Pyxidicoccus xibeiensis: one gene and its partner. The protein of the gene in region 1 binds, or shares a complex with, the protein of each later gene. Links are inferred from orthologs where the notes say so. Each region holds a gene or a part of one and is shown on either strand. Other genes may lie near its edges.

The links.
Region 2: the proteins of LXT23_RS34095 (region 1) and smc are in contact, whole or in part, in a crystal structure (PDB 3ZGX), measured with the Bacillus subtilis proteins. The link is inferred for Pyxidicoccus xibeiensis from one-to-one orthologs.

Annotation. Positions count from the first base shown.
Region 1 is NZ_JAJVKV010000009.1:353,342-367,861, forward strand. Bases 4,442-7,204 are described here. They hold LXT23_RS34095 (segregation and condensation protein A), read right to left. Parts: upstream 6,377-7,204; coding sequence 5,507-6,376; downstream 4,442-5,506. Other genes in these bases: LXT23_RS34085 (pseudouridine synthase), read right to left, coding at 4,442-4,503; scpB (SMC-Scp complex subunit ScpB), read right to left, coding at 4,528-5,520; trpS (tryptophan--tRNA ligase), read right to left, coding at 6,544-7,204. In the rest of the region: LXT23_RS34080 (HEAT repeat domain-containing protein), read right to left, coding at 1-1,775; more of LXT23_RS34085, read right to left, coding at 1,861-4,441; more of trpS, read right to left, coding at 7,205-7,587; LXT23_RS34105 (DUF4388 domain-containing protein), read left to right, coding at 7,844-9,028; LXT23_RS34110 (Uma2 family endonuclease), read right to left, coding at 9,043-9,645; LXT23_RS34115 (Uma2 family endonuclease), read right to left, coding at 9,674-10,264; site-specific tyrosine recombinase XerD, read right to left, coding at 10,340-11,269; LXT23_RS34125 (hypothetical protein), read right to left, coding at 11,336-12,322; LXT23_RS34130 (L-threonylcarbamoyladenylate synthase), read right to left, coding at 12,344-12,955; LXT23_RS34135 (cation:proton antiporter), read right to left, coding at 13,012-14,310; LXT23_RS34140 (sodium:proton exchanger), read right to left, coding at 14,307-14,520. UniProt on the Bacillus subtilis protein: Participates in chromosomal partition during cell division. May act via the formation of a condensin-like complex containing Smc and ScpB that pull DNA away from mid-cell into both cell halves.
Region 2 is NZ_JAJVKV010000015.1:151,972-164,754, forward strand. What follows is about bases 7,404-11,544. They hold smc (chromosome segregation protein SMC), read right to left. Parts: upstream 11,207-11,544; coding sequence 7,604-11,206; downstream 7,404-7,603. Other genes in these bases: LXT23_RS41005 (hypothetical protein), read left to right, coding at 7,404-7,489; LXT23_RS41015 (TapB family protein), read left to right, coding at 11,534-11,544. Outside these bases: LXT23_RS40970 (hypothetical protein), read right to left, coding at 1-419; co-chaperone GroES, read left to right, coding at 835-1,125; groL (chaperonin GroEL), read left to right, coding at 1,163-2,803; grxC (glutaredoxin 3), read left to right, coding at 2,954-3,208; LXT23_RS40990 (hypothetical protein), read left to right, coding at 3,299-3,700; LXT23_RS40995 (hypothetical protein), read left to right, coding at 3,770-4,789; LXT23_RS41000 (sigma 54-interacting transcriptional regulator), read left to right, coding at 4,862-6,244; more of LXT23_RS41005, read left to right, coding at 6,287-7,403; more of LXT23_RS41015, read left to right, coding at 11,545-12,247; LXT23_RS41020 (ATP-binding protein), read right to left, coding at 12,266-12,783. UniProt on the Bacillus subtilis protein: Required for chromosome condensation and partitioning.

The DNA of each region.
Region 1 (14,520 bases):
CGCACCACGGCCTGGAGCACCCCCGAGGCCGAAGCCGATGACGGAACGCCCGTTCCACGGGTCAGCGCGTCCAGCGCGACCAGCTTCTCGCTGCCCATCTTCGGCACCATCTCCACCAGCGCGGACTGGCCCGCGTCACCCGCGTCCGCCAGCACCTGCGCCAGCGCCTTCTGCAGGTCGCGCTCGGGCTCGAGGAGCCCCGCCTTCGCCAGCTCCACGCCCTCGGGCCCCAGCCGCGCCAGCCCCGTCAGGGCCGCCAGTCGCAGCGGACCGCTCGAGTCCTGCGTGTAGCCCTTGAGCAGCTCCAGCGCCCCCGGGGCCTTCAGCGCCCCGAGCGCACGCAGCAGCGTGGCCAACGGCGCCAGTCGCTCGGGCTCCACGTCGTCGTGCAGCTCGGTGGGCACGCGGGGCTGCACCACCGCGCGGCCGGACTCCCGGGCGCGGGTCGCGTTGAGCGCCTTGACGCGCTCCATCAGCGTGGCCTGCTTGGAGGCCCGGTCGTCGTTGCCATGGGCATGGCCCGAGCGGGGCGTCGGCGCCGCGGACGGGTCGAAGCCCGGGCCATAGCGCTCCGGCAGCGGCTGCGTCACCCAGTCGGCGCGCAGCGCCTGCAGGCTCGTTGCCTCCTGCTCGTAGAGCTTCTGCAGCGCGGGCACCACGGAGGCGTCGCCGATGGCGGCCACGGCCTCCACCGCGAGCATCCGCAGCGACGCGTCCGGCTGGTTGAGCCACGGCGTCACCTTGCCCAGCAGCGGCAGCGCCGCCGGTCCCAGGCCCGCCACGGCCTGGAGGCCGCTGGCGGCGGTGACGGGGCGGGCCAGCCGCTCACCGATGGGGTCCACCGGGCAGCCGCCCCGCGAGCGCATGCCCCGGCCCGCGGCCAGCGCCTCGGGGGGAGCGCCCTCCAGGACGATGGCGCACAGCGCGGCGTCCGTCTGCGGCGAGCGCGGGAAGGCGAGGATGGCGTCGAGCGCCAGCGGGCTCACGGCGCTCTTCTCCACCGCCACGGCCTGGAGGCGCGGCGCGGCGGCCGGGTCCTGCAGCTTCGTCAGCGCGGAGATGGCGGACTCGCGCAGCTCCGGGAAGCTCTCGTCCAGCAGCAGCGCGATGGCGCCCACCGCGCGCTTGTCCCCGGCGTCTCCCAGGCCGCGCACGGCGGCGGCGGCGAGGATGACCTGGCTGTCGCGTACCAGGGGCAGCAGGCGGTTCACCGCCTCGGGCCGGCCGCTCTTGCCCAGCTCCTCGGCGGCGCCCACGCGCTCGGGCAGCACGCCCTCGGTGAGGGCCAGGAGGTTGCGGTCCCACTGGGCCTTGGCCTCGGCGGCGACCACCTCCGCCATGGCGCCGGGGACGTTCGCGCTCTTGAGCGCCTGGACGATGACCTGCCGCGTGGCGCGGCCCCTCCGGCCGTACTGGAGGGTGAGGTAGGCCTTGGCCTTGTCGTTCTTGACCTTGGAGAGCGCCATGGCGGCGCGCCCCTGCACGTCCTCGTCAGGGTCCTCCAGCAGCTCGCCGAGCAGGTCCACCACGCGGGGGTCCTGGCTCTCGCCGAGCGCCACGGCGGCCTCGGCCCGGACGATGGCGGCCAGGTCCTTGGCCGCGCGGGTGAAGAGGACGAGGTCGTCCGCGTTGCCCTGGTCCGCCAGCTTCTTCACCGCCAGGGCCCGGACCTCCGGCCGGGGGCTCTGGAGGTCGGCGAGGAGCTGGTCCCGGCTGCCGTTGCAGCCGAGAGCCAGGGCCAGGATGAGGAGGAAGGGGCGCGCGCCGGTTCGCATCGTTCTCCGCTGCGGGCAACGTGGAAAAGTCGGCGCCGGTTATATCAACGAGCCCCTCCCCCCGCCCAATCCACCGCGTCAGACTTCAGCGGGGACGGCGGGGACCCCGGGGAGGGGGGCGGCCTGCTCCCCCTCGTGGGCCCTCGTTGCTCCAGCGAGGCGCCGCGCCCCGCTCCTTCTTCTTGCCCCAGTCCTGGAAGCCGCCGGACTTCTCGGAGGCCCCCCGCTCGGCCCTGGGTCCCCGGGCACCGGCCCGGACGACGCGCTCGTTGGGGTTGCCCCGGTCGTCGGTCGGCTTCCACTCCTTGCGAGCCGGACGGCCGCCTGCTCCTCTTGCACCCTCACCGCCGGCGGCCGAGCGCCCTCCCGGGCCACCCCGGCCCCGAGGCGCGCCGCCCTCGGAGTCCCGCGGCTTCCACTCCCGGCGCTCCGGACGGCCTTCGCCGCGCGAGGCACCCGCTCCACCGCGAGGGCTGAAGGACTTGCGCTCGGGGCGGCCCGCGCCGCCCGTGCCGAAGCTGCGGCCCCGAGGCCCGCCCTCTGAGCGACCCGCGCCACCGAAACGCGGCCGGTCCGAGCCGCCCGCGCCACGCTCGGGGCGACCGGCGCCACCGAAACGCGGCCGGTCCGAGCCGCCCGCACCCCGCTCGGGGCGACCGGCGCCGAAGCTCCGGGCACGCGGCCTGTCCTCACCACCGGCGCCCCGCTCGGGGCGACCGGCGCCGAAGCTCCGGGCACGCGGCCTGTCCTCGCCACCCGCGCCGCGGTCCGCACGACCCGCACCACCGAAACGCGGCCGGTCCGTACCACCCGCGCCACGCTCGGGGCGACCCGCGCCACCGAAGCCGCGCGAACGAGGCCTGTCCTCGCCACCGGCACCACCGGCGACGAAGGTACGGGAACGAGGCCTGTCCTCCCCTCCCGCACGGCCCGCGCCGAAGCCACGCGCACGAGGCCTGTCCTCACCACCGGCGCCACGGCTCCGGGGCGCTCCGCCCTCGTCGCCACCCGCGCCCCACGTCTTGCGCACCGGCCGACCCGCGCCAGCAGCACCGAAGGGGCGAGCCCGAGGCCGGTCCTCACCACCCGCGCCGCGGCTGCGAGGCGCACCGCCCTCGTCGCCACCCGCGCCCCAAGACTTGCGCTCCGGACGGCCCTCGCCTCGCGAGGCACCAGCGGCCGCACCCCGAGGGCTCCACTCCTTGCGCTCGGGACGACCGGCGCCACGGCTCCGAGGCGCACCGCCCTCATCACCACCAGCGCCCCACGACTTGCGCTCGGGGGCACCCGCCCCCCGGCTCCGGGGCGCAGCACCCTCATCACCACCGGCGCTCCACTCCTTGCGCTCGGGACGACCAGCACCCCGGCTGCGAGGCGCACCGCCCTCTTCAGCACCGGCGCCCCACGTCTTGCGCTCCGGACGACCCTCGGCGCGAGGCCCACGGGCCCCAGCACCCGCCGGGCTCCACTCCTTGCGCTCGGGACGGCCGGCACCGCCGACCCCGAAGCCCCGGGCCCGCGGCGTGGACTCGCCACCCGCGCTGCGAGGCGACGCACCCTCCTCGCCGCCGCTCCACTCCTTGCGCACGGGACGCCCCTCACCGCGAGGCGCACGGCTGGCACCGCCACCCGCGCTCCACTCCTTGCGCTCCGGGCGACCCGCGCCGGCAGCACCGAAGCTCCGGGCGCGCGGCCTGTCCTCGCCACCCGCGCCACGGCTCCGGGGCGCACCGCCCTCGTCACCACCACCACGCGACTCGCGGCGCGGCGGACGCCCCTCGTCCGCGCCAGCACGCGTGCGGCCAAACCGGACCTGCCCGGTGCCACCCTCGGTGGCGGGCTTGCGCTCCCGCTTCTCGGGACGGCCCTCCGCCGCCGAGGCCTTCCGGGGCGCCGGAGCGTCATCGTCCATCGACAGCTCTTCCTCGTCCGACTCGAAGCCCGGCGCCGCGCGCCCGTGCCGGCGGGGCGGCAGCCTCAGCTCCACGGCGGGCGCCTGCGCCCGGCCATCCGACACCGCGTTGAGCAGCTCCACCTCGGAGGACTTCAGCGAGCGCAGCTCTCCGGGCCGCATGCCCTCCACGCCCACGCCCGCGTACGCCGGACGGAACAGGCGCACCACCGGGTGCCCCACCGCGGCGCACAGCCGCTTGATGAGGTGCGGCCGGCCTTCGGCCACCACAATCTTCAGCCACGTGTTGCGCTCCGCCGCCTCGAACACGTCCACCGACAGCGGCGTGGCCATGCCGTCCTCGAGCCGCACGCCACCGCGCAGCTTGTTCAGCGTGGCCGGGTCCGGCGCGCCCTTCACCTTCGCCAGGTACATGCGCGGCACCTGGAAGCTCGGGTGCGTCAGCTTGTGCGCCAGCGCCCCGTCGTCCGTGAAGAGCAGCGCGCCCTCCGCGTCGTAGTCCAGCCGTCCCACCGGGAACAGCCGCTTGCCCGTCTCCTCCACGTAGTTGGCCACCGTGGGCCGGCCCTGCGGATCCGACAGCGTCGTCACGACGCCGATGGGCTTGTAGAGGATGTAATACGACGTCTCATCCGGCGGCGTGACGAGCGTCCCGTCCACCGCGACCAGGTCCTTGCCCGGCTCCACCCGGCTGCCCAGCTCCGTCACCGTCTCGTTGTTCACCGTCACACGGCCCGCGGTGATGAGCTCTTCTGCGTGCCGGCGCGATGCCACTCCCGCGCGGGCCAGGTACTTCTGTAGTCGTTCGGCAGCCATACTTGCCTTCTTCCATTCAGCCCGTCACTCGGGCTTGGGCCCCTCTTCGCCCGTCACGGGCTTCGGGGGCGTGTCCAGGACGCTGGAGCTGACCTTCTGCGTCCGGTCAGCGGCTTCAATCGCCTCTTCCAGCTCCTCTAGCGCGGCCTCACTCGCCGCCGCGCTCTTCTCCATCCGCTTCGTGAAATTCGGGTCCGACAGCGTCTCCACGGTACCCGCCGCAACCGGCGCTGGCTGCGCTTCCTTCTCTACAATCTCCCGGTGCTCCTGCGTCAGCTCGTGGAACTCACGCAGCGTGGGCAGGGCCGAGAGGTCCTTCAGGGCGAAGAACTCCAGGAACTCGCGCGTGGTGCCGTAGAGGATGGGGCGCCCCACCTCCTCGCGCTTGCCGAGGATCTTCACCAACTTCCTGTCAATCAGCGCCTTCAGCACGGCGCCGCAGTCCACCCCGCGGATGTCCTCAATCTCCGGCCGCGTCACCGGCTGCCGGTACGCGATGATGGCCAGCGTCTCCACCGCCGCGCGCGTGAGGCGCTGCGGCTTCACCCGCAGGTAGCGCCGCACGTACTCACCCGAGTGCGGGTCCGTCCGGAACTGCCACCCGCCGGCGACTTCATACAGCACGATGCCGCTGATGCCGTCGCGGTGGATGCCGGACAGCTGGTTGAGCGCCTCGGCGATGAGCTCGCGCTCGATGCCCGTGGCCAGGTACAGCTCGTCCACGGACAGGGGCCGCTCCGCCACGAAGAGCACGCTCTCGATGACGGTGCGGATGCGGTCCGGCGACAGCTTGCGGCTCTTGGAGACGAGCTTCTCGAAGGACGTCTCCAGGTCGGGCGTGACTTCGTCGTCCGACGAGTCCTCCTCGATGGCCGCCGCCTCCACCTCGTCCAGCTCGTCGTCCGGGCCGGGCCCGGTGACGGCGGCGATTTCCTCCTCGGAGAAGGGTCCGGGGCCGCCGGGCGTGCCCGGCTCGGGGGCTTCGTCGTCCCGCGGGCCTTTTCTACCGGTAGTCACTGTCGTCGACCTCCGTGGGAGCCAGCTTCTCCAGGGCGTCCCCGTTGGGTAGCAGCAGGATGGGACCGAGCGGCTCGTCCTGGACCACCCGGATGAGCCGCCGCTTCACCATCTCCAGGATGGCGAGGAAGGTGATGACGATCTCCTGCCGCGAAGGAGTGTCCTCCTCGGTGAACAGGCTCTCGAAGAGGACCTGTCCATGGGGGCGCAGGCGCTCGACGACGCGGAGGATGGCCTCGGACAGCGTCACCCGCTCGCGCACCACCTCGTGCTGCAGCTTGGGCTGCAAGCGCTCCAGCACCCGGTCCAGCGCCTCCACCAGCTTGAGGACGCTGAACTCCTGCAGCCCCACCTCGTCCTCGGGGATGGGCACTGACTCCACCGGCACGTTGCGGGTGAAGACGTCGCGGCCGAGCAGGTCTTGCGCCGCCAGCTGCTCGGCGGAGTCCTTGTACTTCTGATACTCGAGCAGGCGCCGCACCAGCTCCGCGCGCGGGTCCTCCGCCTCCTCCACGGCCGCCAGGGCCTCCGCGCCCTCGGGCACCGCCGCGGCGTCCTGCCGGGGCAGCAGCATGCGGGACTTGAGGTGCGCCAGCGTGGAGGCCATCACCAGGAACTCGCCGGCGATGTCCAGGTTGATCTCCCGCATCCGCTCCAGGTGCGCCAGGTACTTCTCCGTGATCAGCGCCAGGGGGATGTCGAAGATGTCGACCCGGTGCTCCTTGATGAGATGGAGCAGCAGGTCCAGCGGACCCTCGAAGTTGGGCAGCGCGACGCGGAAGGAGTCACCCGGACTGCGGGGCAGCTCCCCATCACGAAGGGCCTCATCGGCCGGTGCGCGTCCACCCTCACTCACCGGAGGTCCTTGGACTGCCTTCGAAGGAGTGGGGGGAACGGCTCGTCATCGCGTAAAGGCCCGACTTTCCTTGGCCTTGGGCGCAAGTCGGGGGGACACACCTCCTTAGCAGTGCCCCTCAGGTGGGTCAAACAATCGGCAGTGAAAGCCCGTTCAGTCACTCCACCTCAGGGGATGCCCACCGCGCCGCGGACCTTGTCCATCAGGCGGGTGGCTTCCGAGCGGGCCCGGTGGGCGCCCTCCTGGAGGATGCGCTCCACCTCGGCCGGGTCGGCTACCAGCTCGGCGTACCGCTGACGGGCCGGGCCGAAGGTCGCATGGTAGGCCTCCAGGAGCTTCTTCTTGTAGTCCCCGTAGCCCTTCCCGCCCGCCTTCCAGGACGCGTCCACGTCGCGGAAGTCGGACTCGGGCAGCATCACCTTGAGCAGCTGGTAGAGCGGTGACGGCACCTTCTCGTCGCCAATGACGAGCTCCAGCGGCTTGGGTGCCTCCACGGGCGTGGAGTCCGTCTTGATGGACATGATGCGCTTCTTGATCTCCTTCTCGTCCCCGAAGAGATCAATGGTGTTGCCGTACGATTTCGACATCTTCAGGCCGTCGATGCCGGGCACCACCGCGGTGGACTCCTGGATGCGCGAGGACGGCAGCTTGAGGATGCCGGGCGTGTGGCCGCGCTCCTTGCCGTCCGGGTCCGCCGGGTCGTAGCCGGGGACGTACTGGGTGTTGAACTTCACGGCCCAGTCACGCGCGAACTCGATGTGCTGCACCTGGTCCCTGCCCACGGGCACCACGTCCGCGCTGTAGAGCAGGATGTCGGCGGCCATCAGCACCGGGTACGCGAAGAGGCCGAAGTCCGGGCTGATGCCCTTGGCCACCTTGTCCTTGTAGCTGTGGGCCCGCTCCAGGTGCGCGTGCGGCGTCACGGTGCCCAGGATCCAGTACAGCTCGAGCACCTCGCGCACGTCGCTCTGCCGGAAGAGGACGGCCTTCTTCGGGTCCAACCCGAGCGCCAGGTAGGTGATGGCGGCGTCCCGGGTCAGCTCCAGCGCGAGCTTCGGCTCCCGGATGGTGTTGAGCGCATGCAGGTTGGCGATGAAGAAGTACGCCTCGGCGCCAGCCTCGTCCTGGAGCTGCACGAACTGGCGGAGCGCGCCGTAGTAGTTGCCGAGGTGCAGCTTTCCGGACGACTGCACGCCTGAGAGGATCCGCATGTCGGTTCCGAATCAAGTGACGGGTGGTGGACGCGGCTGGTTCGCACACCCGCCGCGCCCCTGCAACCTTCCGTTACGGCTGACGCGCTTCCGTCGCCTTCTGGAAGTGGGAGCGCCCTCTCCCTGGAACTTTGCATCCCGCACGTAAATCCCAAGGAAATCCGGGCACTTGCGGTTGAGGGGACGGTGGGTACCACGCTACCCTGACCGGACCACCTGCGAGCACGAGCAGCCCCACCTTGGAGGACGCACCCGCATGGAGTCATTCAACGGAAGTCTCGCCAGCTATCGCCTGCAGATGGTGATGCCGCCGCTCTTCACGGCCCCCGGGGTCGAGGGGACGCTGAGGGTGGAGCGGGGCGCGGTGCGGCGCTGCTTCCACGTGAAGGACGGGTACCTGGTGGGCGAGAGCTCCAATGACCCGCGCGAGCACCTCTCGCAGGTGCTGGTGAGCCTGCGCATCCTGGACGCGCCCCGGGCGGCGGCGGCCTTCGAGGCGGCGGAGGGCGCGGGCACGCCGTACGGCACCTTCCTGGTGCAGCGCTGCTTCGTGGAGCTGCCCCGGCTCATCGAGGCGCTGGAGCACAAGGCGCGCGAGGCCCTCTTCGACTGCTACTCCTGGGAGTCGGGCGAGGTGGAGTTCACCCCGGGCCCGTCTCCCCTGCCCCGGGCGGTGGGCATGAAGCTGCCGCTGGCGACGCTGCACCGGGACGCGGTGTCGCGGCTGCGCGAGTGGACGATGTTCCGCGACATCTTCCCGCGCCTGGACGTGACGTTCCGCGTGTTTCGCGAGTTCGCCGTGGAGACGTACTCCGAGGAGGAGGACGTGCTGCTGGACCTCGCGGCGGGCGGGGCCACGCTGGGTGAGATGCTGGCGACCGCGAAGGAGGCGCCGCTGTTCGCCGCGCGCTGGGTGCTGCACCTGTACCGGCGCGGGGCGCTGGCGCCGCAGCGGGCAAAGGGCCCGCAGCTGGGCGAGTCCGCGGAGCTGGCGGAGCTGCTGAACCTGGTGAAGCGCTTCCTGGAGTCGGGGAAGTACGACCACGCGGTGGCGCTGGCGGCGCAGGTGCTGGAGCGCGGGCCGGTGCCGGAGGCGCACGCGCTGTACCGCGAGGCGGAGGTGCGGCTGACGCTGGCCCTGAGCGACGAGCTCTTCGCGCTGGACGGGCGGCTCGTCTTCGAGCCGATTCCGCGCCCCACCCCGCCGGACCTGACGGCGGATGACCTGTACCTGTACTCGAAGCTGCGGGGCAGCCGGAGCATCCGGCAGGCGCTGCGCACGGCGGCCATGGGCGAGCTGGCGGCGTCGCGCTCGGTGCACCGGCTGATGGCGTCCGGGCTGATTCGCGTGGCGCCGCTGCCAGGAAGCGAGCGGACGGCCACGCCCCGGCGCACGAGCACGGACCCGTACGGCGTGCCCATTGCCGGCGTGGGGACCTGAGCCGGCGGCACGCCTCACGGAAGAGACTGCCGCTCACGCGCTCGGTATTCGGGCGTCCACAACAGCCCCAACTCCAGGGGGATATCGCCAAAAGGCTCCGCGAAGACGCTGCCGTCGCCTTCGTGGAGTCCAGCGCGGGCCCACCCGTCGTCCGTACTCCGGAAGACCTCCAGGGTTCGGCTGAGCGGGTCGATGACCCACGCGTGAGCGGCGCCCTCCAGGTGATACAGGGGCAGCTTGCGCACTCGGTCCTTGACCATGGTGGACGGGGAAAGCACCTCACAGACCCAGTCCGGCGCTTGCGTCAGCCAGGGCGTTTCGGCCTCCGGAGGCTCCGGCACACGCTCCCGGCGCCAGCCAGCCAGGTCCGGCACGACCACGTGGGTCCTGAAGTGCAGCTCCGGCTCGTCAAGGAACCACCACCCACCTGGGCCGCCCTGGGCCATTTCATAGGGAAGCGTGAGCAGCGCCCCCAGCCTGGAGGCAACCCGGAGATGTCCGTATGCCGGCCGGGGTGAGGCGTAGAGCTCGTCCGCGATGATCTCCCCCACCCCTCCGACCGGCAGCTCGTCGATGTCCTCATACGTCGCCGGCTTCTTCCCCTTGCCCTGCCCCATTGCGTCCACCTCCCACCGCGCCAGGCCTCTACCTGGAGGGTAGGCACTCTACGGGCCTGTCTGACATCCACAGCAGCCCCAGCTCCAGGGGCACGTCGCCGAAGGGCTCCGCATGCACCGGGCTCCGCCCTTCATGGAACTCGGTGCAGAGCCACCCGCCCGCCTGACGTCGGTACACCTCCACGGTGCACCGGAGCGGGTCGATGACCCATACGAGACCGACCCCCATGCAGTGATACAGCGGCAGCTTGAGCTCGCGGTCCGCGGGCGCGGAGGGGAACTCCACAACTTCGCAGAGCCAGTCCGGCGCGGTCGACACGAAGTGAGCGTCCCGCCCGACGTCATCCGCGATACGCCCCTGGCGCCAACCCGCGAGGTCGGGAACGAGCACATCCCGCCCGAAGCGCAGCTCCGGTGCAGGGAGGAGACACCACCCCCCCGGCCCATCAAACCCAAGGTCGAAGGCACGTACGAGCAGATGGAGCAGCCGGGTGCACGTGAACTGGTGCCTCACCGAGCGCCGCCGTGCGACCAGCCCGTCACCTATCAGCTCACCCACCCATTCCGCGGACAGCGCCTCGAGATCCGCGTACGTCGCCCGCTTCTTCACGCACACCATGCACGCACCTCCCACGTCGTGCGCGAAGCATACAACCCATCAGGTCATCCACTCAAGGCCGGGGCTTCCACCGCCCTACGTCGCCGTCTTGCGCTTCTTCGCCTTCGGGACGAAGACGTCGCTGCGTGGGTGGAACTCGTCGTAGACGGAGCGCAGGCGCGCGCTGTTGACGTGGGTGTAGATCTGCGTGGTGGCCAGGTCCGCGTGGCCGAGCATCTGCTGCACGGCCCGCAGGTCCGCGCCCCGCTCCACCAGGTGCGTGGCGAACGAGTGCCGCAGCTTGTGCGGGGAGATGGGCTTGAGGATTCCCGCCTTCAGCGCGTACCGCTTGAGCAGCTTCCAGAAGCCCTGCCGCGTGAAGCCCGCGCCGCGCGGCGTGACGAAGAGCGCGCGCGACTGGCGCCGGCCCAGCAGCGCCGGCCGGGCCACGGACAGGTACTCCTGCACCTTCTCCACCGCCACGCGCCCCAGGGGCACCAGGCGCTCCTTGGCGCCCTTCCCCTTCGCCACCAGGTAGCCGGCGGTGAGCTGCAGGTCATTGACGCCCAGCCCGCACAGCTCGCTCACGCGCAGGCCCGTGGCGTAGAGCACCTCCAGCATGGCCTTGTCGCGCTGGCCCGCCGTGGTGCGCTCGTCCGGGGCCGCCAGCAGCTGCTCCACCTCCTCCAGCGTGAGGAACGAGGGCAGCTTGCGCGCCGAGCGCGGCGTGTCCAGGTCCTCCGTCGGGTCCTTCTCCGCCAGTCGCTCGGCGATGAGGAAGCGGTGGAAGCCGCGCAGGGCCGCGAGGTGCCGGGCCTGGCTGCGCTTGCCCACGCCGCGCTTGCCCAGCGCGAGCAGATGCGCGGACACGTCGTCCTGCTTCGCCCGCGTCACGTCGTCCAGGCCGCGCGCGCGCAGGTCCGCGAAGTACACGGTGAGGTCGGCGGCGTAGGCATCCACCGTCTTGCCGGACAGCCCGCGCTCCGCGCGGATGAAGGCGATGTACGCGTCGAGGAGCCCTTCCATCGCCGCCACGCTACCGGAGGCGCGCGCCGAGGCAACTCGGCGTCCCAGGCCTTCCCGGTCGCCCGCTCAGCTCCGCGGCGCCGCGCCTCCATCCGCCGACGCCGAAGCCGACTCCAGCGCCTGCACCACCCACGGCCACCCCACCAGGATGTTGCCGGGAGAGCGCAGGCACGCGTCCGCCACCGCCAGCACCTCCGCCGGCCGCGAGCGCACCGCCAGCGCCAGGTGCCGCCCCAGGAACGGGTGCGGCAGGTAGCTCAGGTTGTGATGCCGCACCGGCACCCAGCTCAGCGTGGGGCGCCCCGTCCACTTCTCCACCGCGTACGCCACCGCCGAGGCCAGCACCTCCAGCGCGTACAGCGGCAGCCGGAAGGCGCTCACCAGGAAGGTCACCAGCGCGCTGGCCGCCACCGCGCCCGCGAAGGACACGTTGGCCGCGCCGCTCCACACCACCATGGGAATCACGCTGGTGGCGACGGCCGCCACCTGCACCCGCACCACCGACGGGCCCCGCCCACCGGCGACGCTCGCGATGCTCCCGGACGCCAGCCCCGCCACCACGCCCATGCACGCGCCCACCACCATGCCGGCCGCGCCGCCCAGCAGCGGCCCGAAGGCACCTCCCGCCGTGGCATGCAGCCCCACCACCATGGACAGGCTCGCCAGCGAGCCCAGCAGCACCCCCGCCGCCAGCCCCGACACCAGCGCCAGCATCAGCCCCGCCGCCGAGCAGAACAGCGCCGACATCCCCCACCCGCCCCGCAGCGGAATCCCCGCGCCGAACAACACCAGGCCCAGCAGCCCCGTCATCAGCGGCGAGCCCACCACCAGCAGCAGCAACAGGCGCCGGACGTAGAGCCCCGCGGCCCGGCCGCCCTCGGCCTGCTCACGCCACAGCTGGCCGATGCGGCCTCCGGGCATACGGATGCCCGCGGCGCGGAGCCTGTAGTGCAGGTCCACCGGCCGGAAGAGGAGCAACAGCAACAACTTCAGCAGTCCGGGCACCTGCTCCGGAGCATCCACGGGTCCTGGCTCTGTGCCCCCCTGTGCCACGGTGGCCCCCCTTCGTCAGGTTCAATCCCCTAGACTACCCTTGCCCTGCCGGAGGATTTCAAGCGTATCGCCGATGAGTGAAATCACCGTGGACGGTTCGTTGAGGGTCACCCCCCCGTCCAGGATGAGCTCCAGCCCGTGTCCGAGCTCGGCCTTGATGTCCTTCGCGTCCGTCAGCGGCACACCCTCGGTGTTGGTCGCCGACGTCGTCACCAGAGGGCGGCCCAGCGCCCGCGCCACCTCTCGCACCAACGGCGCGTCCGGTACGCGGATGCCCACCTGCTTCTGCTTGGACATCATCAAATCCGGCACCAGCCGCGTCGCCTCCAGGATGAAGGTGAACGCACCGGGAGTGAGACCCTTCATCGTCCGATACGCGAAATTGCTCACATGGGCGTATTTGGCCACGTCAGACAGGTCCGGGCACAGGAAGGACAGGGGCTTTTTCTTGTCGCGCCCCTTGAGCTGGTACAGCCGCTCGATGCCCTTCTTCGAGCTCAAGTCGCAGCCCAGGCCGTAGTACGTGTCCGTCGGGTAGGCCAGGAGCCCGCCGCGCTCGAGCACCTCCACCGCCCGCTGCACGTGGCGTGGCGAGGGATGCTCCAGGTCCACCTCGAGGATGGGTGCGGCCATGATGTCTCCGTGCCTCCTGTCCCGCCCGGGGGGTTCCGGGCCGGCGCGGGCGCAGCCTACGCCGTTCCCGCCGCCTCGTCCGTGCGGATCTCCTTGCTCGCCGCCAGCGCCCGCCGGGTGAGCACCGGGCCCACCAGCTCGTGCGCGGTAATCATCGCCACGATGAGCACCTCCACCTGCGGCCCGAAGGTGGGGAACGTCCGCGACACCAGCGCCGCCAGGCCGAAGGTGACGCCCGCCTGGGAGATGAGCCCCATCCACAGGTACTGCTTCAGCCGCGGGTCGTCCGCGGGCGCGAAGCGGCGGCATGACAGCCAGATGGCCCCGGCCCGCAGCACCACCAGCAGCAGCGCCGCCGGCCCCACCGTCACCAGCGCGTCCAGGTGCAGCCCCGCCCCGGCCGCCGCGAAGAACAGCGCGAACACCGGCAGCCCCGCCTGCTGAATCGCGTGGTGGATGCGCTCCCCGGCCCGCTCGTCCAGGTTGGAGATGAGCGCCCCGGCCGCCAGCGACACCAGCAGCGGCGACAGGTGCAGCCGCGCGCCCCCCTCGGCCGCGGCGAAGGACAGGCCCACCAGGAACAGCGGCAGCTCCTGCTTCACGCCCCGCATGTAGATGAGCACCACCACCGCCAGCGCGCACCCCACGCCCACCGAGCCGAACAGCTCCCACCCCACCCCGCTGAGCAGCTCCGCCACGTCCAGCCCGCCGCCGAAGCTGGCCTTCGTCACGCCCGCCGCCAGCGCGAAGGCCACCATCACCACCAGGTCGCCGATGATGACCAGCGCCATCAGGAACTCGGTGAACGAGCCGCGCGCGCGCGTCTCCTGGACGATGGCAATCGTGACGGTGGGCGAGAAGGACACCACCACCGTGGACACCAGCGCGCTCACCGCCAGCGCCTGCGGCACCGTCATGGGCGCCAGGAACGGCAAGAGCGGCTTGAGCGCGAAGACGGCGCCGAAGCACGCCACGAAGGTCACCCCGCACACGCCCAGGCACAGCATGGCCACCCGCGCGCCCACCCGCTTGATGAGCCCCAGGCGCAGCTCCGTGCCGGCCACCAGCGCGATGAGGCTCACCGCCAGCCCCTTCACCAGCTCCAGCCCCTTCAGCCCCGCTCCGGGGATGAACCCCAGCGCATACGGCCCCACCGCCACGCCCACCAGGAGGTAGCCGGTGAGCCGCGGCAGCCCAAGCCCCTTGGCCACCTTGCCCGCGAAGAGGCCGCACAACAGCAGCGCCCCGGCCGCCAGCGTCACCGGCGTGCCCGCGTCCGCGCGCAGCACCTGCGCCCGGCTGATGATGGCCAAGAGCCCCATCAGGAGCAGCAGCCGGACCACCGCCCCCTTCATGTCGCCACCTCCACGTCGGAGGCCCGAGGGGCCGGGCGCGCGGGCTCCAGCACCTGGCGGAAGGCCTGCCCGGCCAGCAGCTCGTTCACCACCGCGCCCACCACCACCACGTCGAGCACCCGCTGCGACAGCCCGCCGGGCACCAGCATCCCGTACTCGGCCACCAGGCACAGCGCCAGGCCGCCCTGGGCGATGAGCGCGTAGCCCAGC
Region 2 (12,783 bases), on another replicon or contig:
CGGAACTTGTCGTGCAGCTCGCGGTACACCTGGGCCGCCGGGGACAGCTCCGCCACCTGCCCGTACGCCGTGCCGCCCATCTGGATGTAGTAGTCGGGGCCCACCGCCCCGCTCTGCAGCGCTCCGGAGAAGAAGCCCGCCGTGTACAGGGACACGTCCCCCAGCCGTCGCAGCGTGCGGATGCGCTCGTGGCGCTCCTGCTGCAGCGCCTGGTGGTACAGCACGGCCAGCGGCTCGCGGTCCTTCCGGCCGTCCTCCTCGCGGGTGAACAGCTTGTCGGTCAGCGCGAACTCCGACAGCAGATTCACCAGGTAGAACTCCGTCGACTCGCCAATCACCACCCGCTGCCGCCCGATGACCTCGTCCAGGAGTGACTTGAAGAACTCCTTGAGCGACAGGGACGCCACCAGTTCACTCATTGACACCTCCCGCCTTCCCGGAAGGCCACCGCGCCCCCGGGGGACACCCCGAAGGGTACCAACGGCCCTCGGACGCCGCAAAGCCAAGGTCAATGATTCCAGGCACTTGCGCTGGCACTCGCCCCTGCCGAGTGCTAATCCGCAGGCCTGTGACGGGGGCGGGGAATAACTCCCGTCACGGTGGGGTGGAGCCGTAAAACCATAGGAATGCCGCGTATTTGGCAGCAACCGGGCCGGCGGTCCGGCATCGCTTGACGGGTCGACTTCCCTGGTTATTATCCGCGGCGCCTAGGCGTTAGCACTCACGAGGTGCGAGTGCTAATGCCGCGGGTCGTCAAAGGCCCTAATCAACCCCCAAGCGGTGTCCCGGCCGGCAGTACCCCCGGGCCGGGCACCACATAGAAGGAGAACGACCATGAAGATTCGTCCCCTGCAGGATCGGCTCATCGTCAAGCGCGTCGCCGAGGAGACCAAGACCAAGGGCGGTCTCTTCATCCCCGACACGGCGAAGGAGAAGCCCCTCGAGGGCAAGGTGATCGCCGCGGGCAACGGCAAGGTGCTGGAGGACGGCAAGGTCCGCCCGATGGACATCAAGGCCGGCGACACCATCCTGTTCAGCAAGTACGCGGGCACCGAGATCAAGCTCGACGGCGAGGAGCACCTCATCCTCCGTGAGGAGGATGTGCTCGGCGTGATCGAGAAGTAATCCGTCCCTTCCCACCCCTTTCTAAGGACTCAAAATCATGGCGAAGGACATTCTGTTCGATGTGCGCGCGCGCGAGGCCATTCTGCGCGGCGTCAACATCCTGGCTGACGCGGTCAAGGTCACCCTCGGCCCCAAGGGCCGCAACGTGGTCATCGAGAAGAGCTTTGGCTCGCCCACCATCACCAAGGACGGTGTGACGGTCGCCAAGGAAATCGAGCTGGAGAACAAGTTCGAGAACATGGGCGCGCAGATGGTCAAGGAGGTCGCCTCCAAGACGTCTGACGTCGCGGGTGACGGCACCACGACGGCCACCGTGCTGGCGCAGGCCATCTTCCGCGAGGGCGCGAAGCTGGTCGCCGCGGGTCACAACCCGATGGAGATCAAGCGCGGCATCGACAAGGCCGTGGTCACCATCGTCGCCGAGCTGAAGAAGATGGCGAAGCCGACGAAGGATAAGAAGGAGATTGCCCAGGTCGGCACCATCTCCGCGAACGGCGACTCCACCATCGGCCAGATCATCGCGGACGCGATGGAGAAGGTCGGCAAGGAGGGCGTCATCACGGTGGAGGAGGCCAAGGGCCTGGAGACCACCCTGGACGTGGTCGAGGGCATGCAGTTCGACCGCGGCTACCTCTCCCCGTACTTCGTGACGGACCCGGAGCGCATGGAGGCCGTCCTCAACGACGCGCTCATCCTCATCCACGAGAAGAAGATCTCGTCGATGAAGGACCTGCTGCCCGTGCTGGAGCAGGTGGCGCGCGCCGGCAAGCCGCTCGTCATCATCGCCGAGGAGGTCGAGGGCGAGGCCCTGGCCACCCTGGTGGTGAACAAGATCCGCGGCGTGCTGAACGTGTGCGCGGTGAAGGCGCCGGGCTTCGGTGACCGCCGCAAGGCCATGCTCGAGGACATCGCCACCCTGACGGGCGGCAAGATGATCGCCGAGGACCTGGGCATCAAGCTGGACACGCTGACGCTCCAGGACCTGGGCCGCGCCAAGCGCATCACGGTGGACAAGGACAACACCACCATCGTCGACGGTGCCGGCAGCCAGAAGGACATCGAGGCGCGCGTGAAGCAGATCCGCGCGCAGATCGAGGAGACCACCAGCGACTACGACCGCGAGAAGCTGCAGGAGCGGCTGGCGAAGCTGGTCGGCGGCGTGGCCGTCATCAACGTCGGCGCGGCCACCGAGACGGAGATGAAGGAGAAGAAGGCCCGCGTGGAGGACGCGCTCAATGCGACTCGCGCGGCCGTCGAGGAGGGCGTGGTGCCCGGCGGCGGCGTGGCCTTCATCCGGTGCCTCAAGGCGCTGGACGGCCAGCAGTTCACGACGGGTGAGAAGTTCGGCGTGGACATCATCCGCCGCGCGCTCGAGGAGCCCCTGCGCCAGATCGTCGGCAACGGCGGCCTGGAGGGCAGCGTGGTGGTGAACAAGGTCAAGGAGAGCACCGGTCCGTTCGGCTTCAACGCGGCCACCGGCGCCTACGAGGACCTGCTCGCCGCCGGCGTCATCGACCCGGCCAAGGTGAGCCGCACCGCGCTGCAGAACGCGGCCTCGGTCGCCTCCCTCATGCTCACCACCGAGGCGATGGTGGCGGAGCGCCCGAAGGAGGAGAAGGAGGCCCCGGCCGGCGGCGGTATGGGCGGCATGGGCGGTATGGGCGGCATGGGCATGTAGCAGCCCCCACCCCGGCGCCACGCCGGGGTGACTGCACCCTCGGGCGGCCTCCGGTTCCCACCAGGGAGCCGGGGGCCGTCGTGCTTTCGGGGTAAGGTGGCGCGGGCCCTGCCCGGCCCTTAACTTGGAAGACACAAGGAGGAAGTGCCCGTGAAGCCCGTGAAGATCTACACGACGAACTATTGTGGGTACTGCGTCCGCGCCAAGGACCTGCTCAAGCGCAAGGGTGTGGACTACCAGGAGGTCGACGTCACCGGGGACGACTCCATGCGCGCGCAGCTGGTGGAGATGAGCGGCGGCCAGCGCACCGTGCCGCAGATCTTCATCGGCGACACGCACGTGGGCGGCTACTCGGACCTGTCCCGCCTGGACACCGAGGGCAAGCTGGACCCGATGCTGGCCTAGCCCAGGCAGGCAGGCGACCGGCCCGGATGCTCGGAGCGCCGTGCATAGCTTCCCCTCCAAGGCACACCACCCTTTTCGCGGGAGGTCGCAATGGCGGGAGAAGAGCAACAGACGGGCACCCGGGACGAGCACTACAACCTCATCAGCGCGCTGTACCACCTGCTGAAGGGCACCTCGGTGGGTGAGCAGTACATCCGGGACGCCGAGGAGTCCGGCGACCAGGAGCTCGCCCAGTTCTTCCGGGACTGGCAGGACGAGCAGCGCAACCTGTCCGAGCGGGCGAAGAACCTGCTGGGCAGCCGGATGCTCGGCGGCCAGAAGGCCGGCACCGGCCGCAAGCGCTCCGCCAGTGGCGGCAAGAGCGTCCCCACCCGCGCGGTGAAGGACCAGATCAACGCCAGCGTGAAGTCCGGTGGCAACGCCGAAGACGACATCGTGGACGAGGAGTCCAAGGAGTCCTTCCCCGCCAGCGACTCGCCGGCGCGGTACTGAGCCTCCGGCACGAGCGCCCCCAGGCGGGTTTCTGGATTCCTCGGGGGCGTTCGTCTTGGATGGCGGGCCGTGACTCGTCCCGGCCCGTCCCTCCTCGCGCGCGCCGCCGCGCTGCTGGCCCTCGCGGCCGTGTCGTTGTCCGTGTCCTGCAAGGGCGCCTCCGTCCAGGTGAAGCGCTCCGTGCCCGCGGACCTCGCGGTGTCCGCCGTCGTCGTCTATCCCTTCGGCTTCCGCTGGGAGACGCCGGCCTGGCGCGCGGTGGAGCTGTCCCAGCGGCTGGTGGACGTGGCCCTGGCCGAGGCGGCGGAGCAGGCCCTCTTCTTCGGCCCCACCGAGGTGCGCGTCTACCGCCCGGACGAGGACAACGCCTGGGCCGCCAGCGACGCCGTCGCCGTGCTGGCCGCGTACGGCGTGCGCCCGGACAGCGCGCTGGTGCTGCGCCCCCGGGCGGAGAAGCGCGTCCAGGCCGGCCAACGTGAACTGGTGGACAGTCGCGGCCGCACCGTGGGCCAGAGCGCCCAGGAGGCGGTGACGTACCTGGGCACCGTGGAGGTGCTGCACCCCGCCACGCGGCAGGTGGTGCTGGAGGTGTCCGGCGAGGCGGCGGCGGACCCCTTCGCGGAAGTCACGGACGAGGGCGCGGACCCGGCGCCGGAGCTCACCCTGCTGATGGCGGACCTCACCCGCGAGGCGCTGAAGGGGCTGTCGGGCACCCTGAAGCCGCCCCGCGCGCCCTCTCCGCCCGTGGCCACCTCCGTGGCGTGGGTGCCCTGGGAGACGCTGGAGCTGGGGCCGGAGCTGGCGGCACGGGACGCCCTGGACGCGGAGCTGCTGCGCCAGCAGCGCCTGCGCTTCGCCAACCCCGGCCTGGAGCCCGCCGTCCTGGACACGCTGGCCCGGAAGCCCGGCGGCCTGTACGTCCGCGCAGCCCCCGCGGGCGCGAAGCTGGCGGCGGGAGACATCGTCCTCTCGCTCGACGGCCGCCCCGTCCCGCCGCAGGCCCTCGCCCGGACGCGCCTGGCTCCTGTTCCGTCGGAGGCACGCGTGCAACAAGCCTCTGGGCAGATTGTTTCACTCGTGCTGCCCTGATGTTTTCAGTCGCGCGCGGACGCGCGTCGGGCTTGCCCCCCCGGGCGACTCGCACCTAAAGAGGACCCCATGATGGAACCCAGGCCCGAGGTCACCCAGACCGCCCAGACAGAACAGGAAGGCCGCAGCACGCGGATCCCCATCCACGAGTGGACCGTGGAGGTGGTCGCCGGCCCGGACAAAGGCAAGAAGGTGACGACCCAGGACGGGCTCGTCCGCGTGGGCTCGGACCCCGCCAGCGACCTGGTCCTCACGGACGTCACGGTGAGCCGCCGCCACGCGGAGGTGGAGCGCAGCGCGCGCGGCCTGCTGCTGCGCGACACCGGCAGCCGCAACGGCACCTTCCTGGACGGCCGGCAGGTCATCCAGGCGTACCTGTCCAGCGGGGACAAGATTGAGCTGGGCAAGACGAAGCTGTCCGTGAAGGTGGCCCCGCGCCCCACGGAAATCGAGGTGGCGGGCGCCGAGTCCTTCGGCGCGCTGGTGGGCGCCTCGGAGAAGATGCGCTGGGTCTTCACGGAGCTGCGCCGCATCGCCCGCGAGGACATGAGCCTGCTCATCGAGGGTGAGACGGGCACCGGCAAGGAGCTGGCGGCGCGCGCGGTGCACCAGCACTCGGCCAGGCGGCACGGCCCCTTCAAGGTCGTGGACTGCAACCTCATCTCCGAGGAGAAGGCCGAGCGGGAGCTGTTCGGCGGCCTGCGCGCGGGGGACAACGAGGACCGCGAGGCGCGCGGCGTCTTCGAGGCCGCCCGGGGCGGCACCCTCTTCCTGGACGAGGTGGGCGAGCTGCCGCTGCCCGTGCAGGGCAAGCTCCTGCGCGTGCTGGAGACGCGCGAGGTGCCGTCGCTGGACGGGCAGCCGGTGGCGGTGGACGTGCGCGTCATCGCCTCCACGCACCGCAACCTGGAGGAGGACGTGCGCCAGGGCCGCTTCCGCGCGGACCTCTACTTCCGGCTGGCGGTGGCGCGCGTGCGCCTGCCGCCCCTGCGCACCCGGCGCGAGGACCTGCCCGCGCTGGCCCAGGCGCTCTCCCAGACGCTGCGCGCCAGCGTGACGCTCACCCCGCAGACGCTGGCCCTCTTCGAGGGCTACGACTGGCCGGGCAACGTGCGCGAGCTGCGCAACGTGCTCGAGCGCGGCGCCCTCATGGAGGAGACGGGCAACAGCAGCTGGCTGGACTTCCTCGCCCAGCCCTCGCGGCGCGCGGAGGGCCAGGCCCCCGCCACCGACGTGTCCGCCATCGTCTCCACGCTGCCGTACCACGAGGCGAAGGACAGGGTGCTGGCCGACTTCGAGCGCTTGTACTTCGCCGAGGTGATGCGCACGGTGGGCTTCGACATGAAGGCCGCCGAGCAGCGCACCGGGCTTTCCATGCAGAGCCTCTACCGACTGTTGAAGAAGAACGGGCTCCGTCTCAAGGACCTGAAGAACGCCGAGGGCCTGGAGAAGTAGGAGCCACCCGACTCGCAGTCCCACCCCAGGGAGAACCACCGCATGTTGCGTCGTGTCGCCGTAGCATCCGTCGTCCTCACCGCCGCCTGTGCCGGTCAGCAGAAGACCGAGGGCGCCGCGCAGGGCACCCAGCCCACCAGCACCGAGGAGCGCGTCCGCATCACCAACCAGCCCCCGTTCGACCTGGTGGCCTGCTTCCCGCGCGAGACGGCGGTGCCGGACCAGACGAGCCAGGGCGTCGTCCTGGGCTCGCTGCTGGCCGTGCGCCCGCAGGTGCAGGAGTGCCTGGTGGACCCGAAGAACCGGGGTCCCGCGCCCACGACGAAGGTGTCCGTCAAGACGACCGTCACCGACCAGGCCACCACCCACGCCGTCACCGGGGAGAACCTCACCCCCGAGGGCACCGCCTGCGTCCAGAAGCTGGTGGACACGGCCGTCCAGCCGGCGCTGCTCGCCAAGGGCGCGCAGCCGGTGGAGGCCACCATCCCCTTCGAGCACACCGCCAGCGGCCTGAACTCCGTCACCTTCGGCATCAACGAGGGCTCGGACTTCACCGGCGCGGTGCGCCTGGGCCTGCCGACCTGGTGTGACTGCTACGCCAGCTTCAAGGACAAGGTCCCCCCGACGCTGACGGCCAAGGTGAAGCTGGTGAAGACGAACGCGACGCCGGCCGAAGTCACCTTCGAGCCCTCCGGCAGCACCGAGGGCGACCAGGTGTCCGCGTGCCTCCAGCAGAAGATGGCCGCGCTGCCGGCGAAGCTGTCCACCGACGAGCTGACCTTCGCGTACCGCTTCGTCCACTTCAACTCGCAGGCCTCGGAGGCCGCGGCGGCCACCCTGCCGTCCGAGCTGCGCTTCCTGCAGCTGGACCTGGTGCGCACGCAGCGCGCGGCGGACGCGGCCATGGCCGACGGCGCCCGCGCCCCCGCGGCGCAGGCCTTCGCCGAGGTGGTGGAGCGCTACCAGAAGACGAAGAACTACAAGCTCTTCGACGAGCTCGAGAGCAAGTGCAACGCCCTGGTGAAGGCCGACGCCCGCGTGGTGGAGACCATCCAGGCCCGCCAGGCCACGGAGCAGGCCGCGCTGGCCATTGCCCAGGAGATGAAGACCAAGGACGCCGAGGGCTGGACGGACGCCGAGGCCGCCACCCAGAAGAACCTGGACGAGACGATGAAGGAGCTGACCGAGGCCCAGAAGATCGCCACCCAGGACAAGTCGGCCTGCCCGAAGAAGTCCTACAAGTAGCCGTCACGCTGGCCTGAAAAGCACGAAGGCGCGGGAGCCCGGATTCCGGCTCTCGCGCCTTCCGTGTTTCAGGAGTGCCCCGGGGTGCGCCCGGGGCCCGCCGCGCCCCCCGCGCTACGCCGCGGTGACCTTGTCGTCGTTGGCCGCGCCGGACTCGCGCATGCGGACGCTGACGAGCTTGGAGATGCCCGGCTCCTCCATGGTGACGCCGTAGAGGGTGTTGGAGACCTCCATGGTGCGCTTGTTGTGGGTGATGAGGATGAACTGCGACTGCTTGCTCATCTCCTTCACCATCTCGTTGTAGCGGCCCACGTTGCCCTCATCCAGCGGCGCGTCGACCTCGTCCAGGAGGCAGAAGGGCGTGGGCTTGATGAGGAAGATGCCGAAGATGAGGCCCACGGCGGTGAGGGCCTTCTCGCCACCGGAGAGCAGATTCACGCTCTGCAGCTTCTTGCCGGGCGGCTGGGCGACGATTTCCACGCCGGGCTCGGCGTTGGGCCCCTCGCTGGTGAGGATGAGGCTGGCCCGCCCGCCGCCGAACAGGCGCGGGAAGATGGCCTGGAACTTCTCGTTCACCACGTCGAAGGTCTGCTTGAAGCGCTCGCGGCTGGTGGCGTCGATGCGCTGGATGGCCTCCTTGAGCTGGACGATGGAGTCCTGGAGGTCCTTCTTCTGCGCGGTGAGGAAGTCGTAGCGCTTGGACAGCTCCGCGTGCTCGTCGATGGCGGTGAGGTTGATCTCCCCCATCTTCTCCACCTGGGCGCGCAAGTCCTTGAGCTCCGCCTCCGTCTCCGGGGCGAGCGCGGGCAGCAGGTGGTAGCGGTGCAGCTCGTTCGCCAGCTCCACCTGGTGGCGCTCGCGGATGCCGGCCGACAGGTGCTCCAGCTCCAGGGCAATCTCCCGCTCGCGCAGGGAGATTTGCGACAGGCCCTGCATCAGCTCGTCCACGCGGCCGCGCAGCTCGCGGAACTCCGTGTCCTGCTCGCGCACCTCGGCGGAGGCCGTGACGTGCGCGGCGCGGCGGGCCTCCAGCCCCTCCGCGGCCAGCCGGTGCTCCCCGGCGCGCTGGGCCAGCCCGCCCTCGGTCTCCGTGGTGCGCCGCTCCAGCTCTTCCACCTTCGCGCCGCCCTCCACCACCGTGGCCTGCAGCCGGGTGACGCGGGTCTCCATCTCCCGGCGCTGCGTCACCAGGCTGTCGAGCTCCTTGCGCGCGGACTCGCCGCGCTCGCTGCCCGCGGCGACCTTGATGCGCAGCCCCGTCAGGTCCGCGTTGGCCGTCTCCGCGCGCTGGCGCAGGGACTCCTGCTCCGCCACCAGCTGCCGCACGCGCTCCTCGCGGCCCTCGCGGTCCGCCTGGCCATGCGCCACCTCGCCGCGGCTCGTCTCCTCCTCGTGGGACAGGCCGCTGTGCGTCTGCGCCAGCTGCGCGTCCTCGGACTCCAGCGCCCGCAGCCGCTCCCGCACCCGGGCCAGGTCCTCGCCGGCCTTGTGCAGGTCCTTCTCCTGGCTGGCGAGATTCACTTCCTCCGCGTGCTGGTTCTTCGCCAGCCCCTTGAGGACACCCTCGGTGTGCCCCATCTGCTTCTGGAGCGTGTAGTGCCGGGTGAGGATTTCGTTGTAGCGCTCCTCCACCCGCGCCACCTCGGCGGCCAGCTCGGCGATTTCGCGCTTCTTCTGGAGCGCGCCCACCGCCGCGCCCTCGCGCTCACCGCCGACGATGGTGCCGTCCGCGCGGAACACCTCGCCGTCCAGCGTGACGAGCGTGCACGGCGGCCCGCCCGCGTCCGAGTAGGCGCGCGCCGTGGCCAGGTCCTGGACGATGACCACGTCCCCGAGCAGCAGCTGCACCAGCGGCCGCAGGGAGTCCTCGCACGTCACCTCGCGCGGGGCATGGGCCAGCACGCCGGAGCGGCTGAAGTCCGGCTCCAGCGGGGCCGGCAGCGAGTCCAGCGCGGGCACCGGCAGGAAGCTGCCCCGGCCCTCCGCGTGGCCCTTGAGGTACTCCACCAGCTCCACGCCCTTGTCGCGGCTCTCGACGATGACGTGCTGGAGCCGCTCGCCCAGGGCCGCCTCCACCGCGCGCTCGTAGCGCTGGGTGACGGAGATGACGTCGGCCACGAGGCCGAAGATGCCCTGCTCGCGGGCCACGGTGCCCGCGCGCATCATGACGGCGCGCACGCCCCGGTCGAAGCCGTCGTAGTTCTTCTGGATGTCCTCCAGGGACGACAGGCGGCTGCGCTTGTCGCTCAGCTCCTCGCGCAGGGCGATGACCTGGATTTCGTTCTCCGTGAAGTCGGCGCGGGTGCGGCTGAGCGCCTCCTCCTCGTGCCCCTTGCGCTCGGCCAGCTCCGCCGCGAGGTGCCGGGTGTCCTCCACCCGCTTCGCCACGTCGCCGCGCACCTTCTCCAGCTCCGACTCCTGGCCGCGCAGCGTCTCCAGCTCCGCCTGGAGCTTCGCCCGGCGGGCCTCCAAGTCGGTGCGCTGGCGGGCCAGGTTGACGAGGTTGCTCTCGTGGTTGGCCAGCCGCCCGGCCACCGCGACGAGCCCGGCGCGCTCCTGCTCCAGGCGCATCGCCACCTCGGTCTGCAGGTGCGACACGCGGCGCAGCTCCTCCTGCGCCACCTGCATCGCGACCTCGTCCTCCTTCCACGAGCCGGCGATGCCGGACAGCTCCGCCTCGCGCGCGGCCATGGCCTCGGCCATCTCCGCCTGGCGCGCCAGGAGCCCCTCCAGCTCCGTCCTCGCCCCGGCCACGCGGGCGCGCGTCTCCTCGAGGTCGCGCTTGCCGTACGTCAGCTCCTGGGTGTCGCGCTGCACGGCGCTCTCCAGCGCGTGCACCTCGGCGGCGAGCGTCTGCAGGGCGGCGCCCTCGGCGTCCAGCTCCGCGCGGCGCTTGGTGATTGCCTCCTCCAGGCCCTTCACCCGGTCCAGGCTCTCGCGCTCCTCGGTGCCCAGGTTCTCCAGGCGGGACTTGAGGACCTGCTTCTCCGCCAAGAGCTCCAGGTGCCGGTGGCTGGCCGCGTGCAGGTCGATGTCCCGCATGCGCGCCTTGAGCTTCTTGTACTTCTCCGCCTTCTTCGCCTGGCGCGACAGCGCGTCGAGCCGCTTCTCCAGCTCGTTGGTGATGTCCGTGACGCGCAGGAGGTTGGCGTCGGTCGCCTCCATCTTCCGCTCGGCGGCCTTGCGGCGCGCCTTGTACTTGGTGACGCCCGCGGCCTCCTCCAGCAGGTGGCGCCGGTCCTCCGGCTTGCTGGAGACGATGAGGCCCACGCGGCCCTGCTCGATGATGGAGTAGGCCTTGGTGCCGACGCCCGTACCGAGGAACAGCTCGGTGATGTCCAGCAGGCGACACAGCGTCTTGTTGATGAGGTACTCCGAGTCCCCGTTGCGGAACAGGCGCCGCGTGACGGTGATCTCCGAGTAGCCCTGGTACTGCGGCGAGAGCTGATCCGTCTCGTCCACGAGGAAGGTGAGCGACACCTCCGCCATGGAGAGCGGCGGCTTGTTCTCCGAGCCGTTGAAGATGACGTCCTCCATGCCACGGCCACGGAGGTTCTTCGCGCTCTGCTCGCCCATCACCCAGCGGATGGCGTCCACGACGTTCGACTTGCCGCAGCCGTTGGGGCCGACGATGCCCGTCACGCCCTCGTCGAAGGTGAAGACGCTCCGCTCCATGAACGACTTGAAGCCGGTGATGTCCAACCGCTTGATTCTCATGCCTGCGGGCTCCTGGGTGACGCGCGGAGTGCGAGGGGGTAAGCGAGCGCGAGGCCGAAAAATCGGCCTCGGAACGATCGGCAGGAGTACCAGTCGCCCACCGGGCGATCAAGCGTGACCATGCCTCAGGTGGCCATACGTTCGGCTGCTTGCCCTTCAACCGGGCTTGCCGAGCGCTGCGCCATCCGTTCCGTGGGGTTGCAAAGTGGGAGCCCCACCCTACCTTCCAATTGCTTTTTCTGGAGGTTGCCTACGTTCCAGCCCTTTCTTGCCCTGACGCTCCTCGTGGGAGCGTCCCCTACGCCGGACGTAGCACCCCGGTCTGACATGCCGGCGGTTGCTTCCTCGTCGGCATGTCCCAACCCCTACTTCCCACTGGAGGACGGCCTCAAGCTCACCTACCGGGCAGGCAAGTCCTCGCAGATGGAGCTGTCCACCAAGGACGTGTCGCCCGTGCCCGAAGGGCTCAAGGGCACCGTCGCGGTGAAGCTGAAGAACCGCCAGGGCGAGACGGAGGCCACCTGTACCTCGGAGGGCATCCGCACGGGCCTGGGCGGCCTGGAGGGCACGCTGCTCTCCGCGTCCGGCATGGACGTGCAGGTGGTGAGCGCGGAAGGCGTGGCGGTGCCCGCGCCCGCGACGATGGTGCCCGGCGGGACGTGGAAGAACAGCCTCTCCGTGAAGCTCCAGCCGCCCGCGGGCAAGACGGGGGGCATCCGGCCCACCATCGCCACCACGTTCGACAAGGAGGCCACGGTGGTGGGCGAGGAGGAGGTGACGGTGGCCGCCGGCACCTTCAAGGCGCTCAAGGTGAAGAACATCACCACCGCGCGCTCCAGCCGGCCCGGCGCCCAGGGGCGCTCCATGGAGAGCTTCATCTGGTTCGCCCCCGGCGTGGGCATCATCAAGCTGGAGACCGCCGGCAGCACGGACCTGGAGCTGCTCAAGGTGGAGCGCCCGGAGCCCGCCAAGGCCGCCGCCCCCAACAAGGGCAAGGCCATGAAGAAGGCCGTGGCGGTGAAGAAGGACCCGAAGGAGTGAGGACGTCGAAGGGAGGCCTCAGCCTCCCAGTGCGTAGTTCTCAAGCAACTCCAGCGTGCTCTTCACGGCGGGCTGGGCGTTGAGAATGTAGATGGGCGTCTTGCGCGCCCACGCCAGCCGGAGGGCCTCATACAGCAGCGCATGCACGTAGCTCTGGGTGCATGTGGGAATGCCCACGAAGTCGAGCGCGACTGACTGCCGCTTCACCAGCCTGGGCATCAGCTGGTCCTCCGAGAACCGCTGCGCCTCCCTGGCGTCCTCGACTCCCGTAGAGCGTACCACGAACTTGAAAGTCCCCGCTGGCGGCGCCTCGAAGCTCAGCCACTTGTGAATGGCTCTTCGGGGGGTACGCTCCCTGGCACGTTCGCGGATGGTCTCGATCATGCTGTCGTAGTCCTGCACTGCATCCACGGGCATCTCGAACGCCACCAACGTCCCCGGGTACCCCACTCCCTTGTGGACCTTCTGGATGCCGTGCGGGTCCTCGAAGTTCTCATCGCCCTGGAGAGTCAGAGTCGCGCCTCGCGTGGCTATGA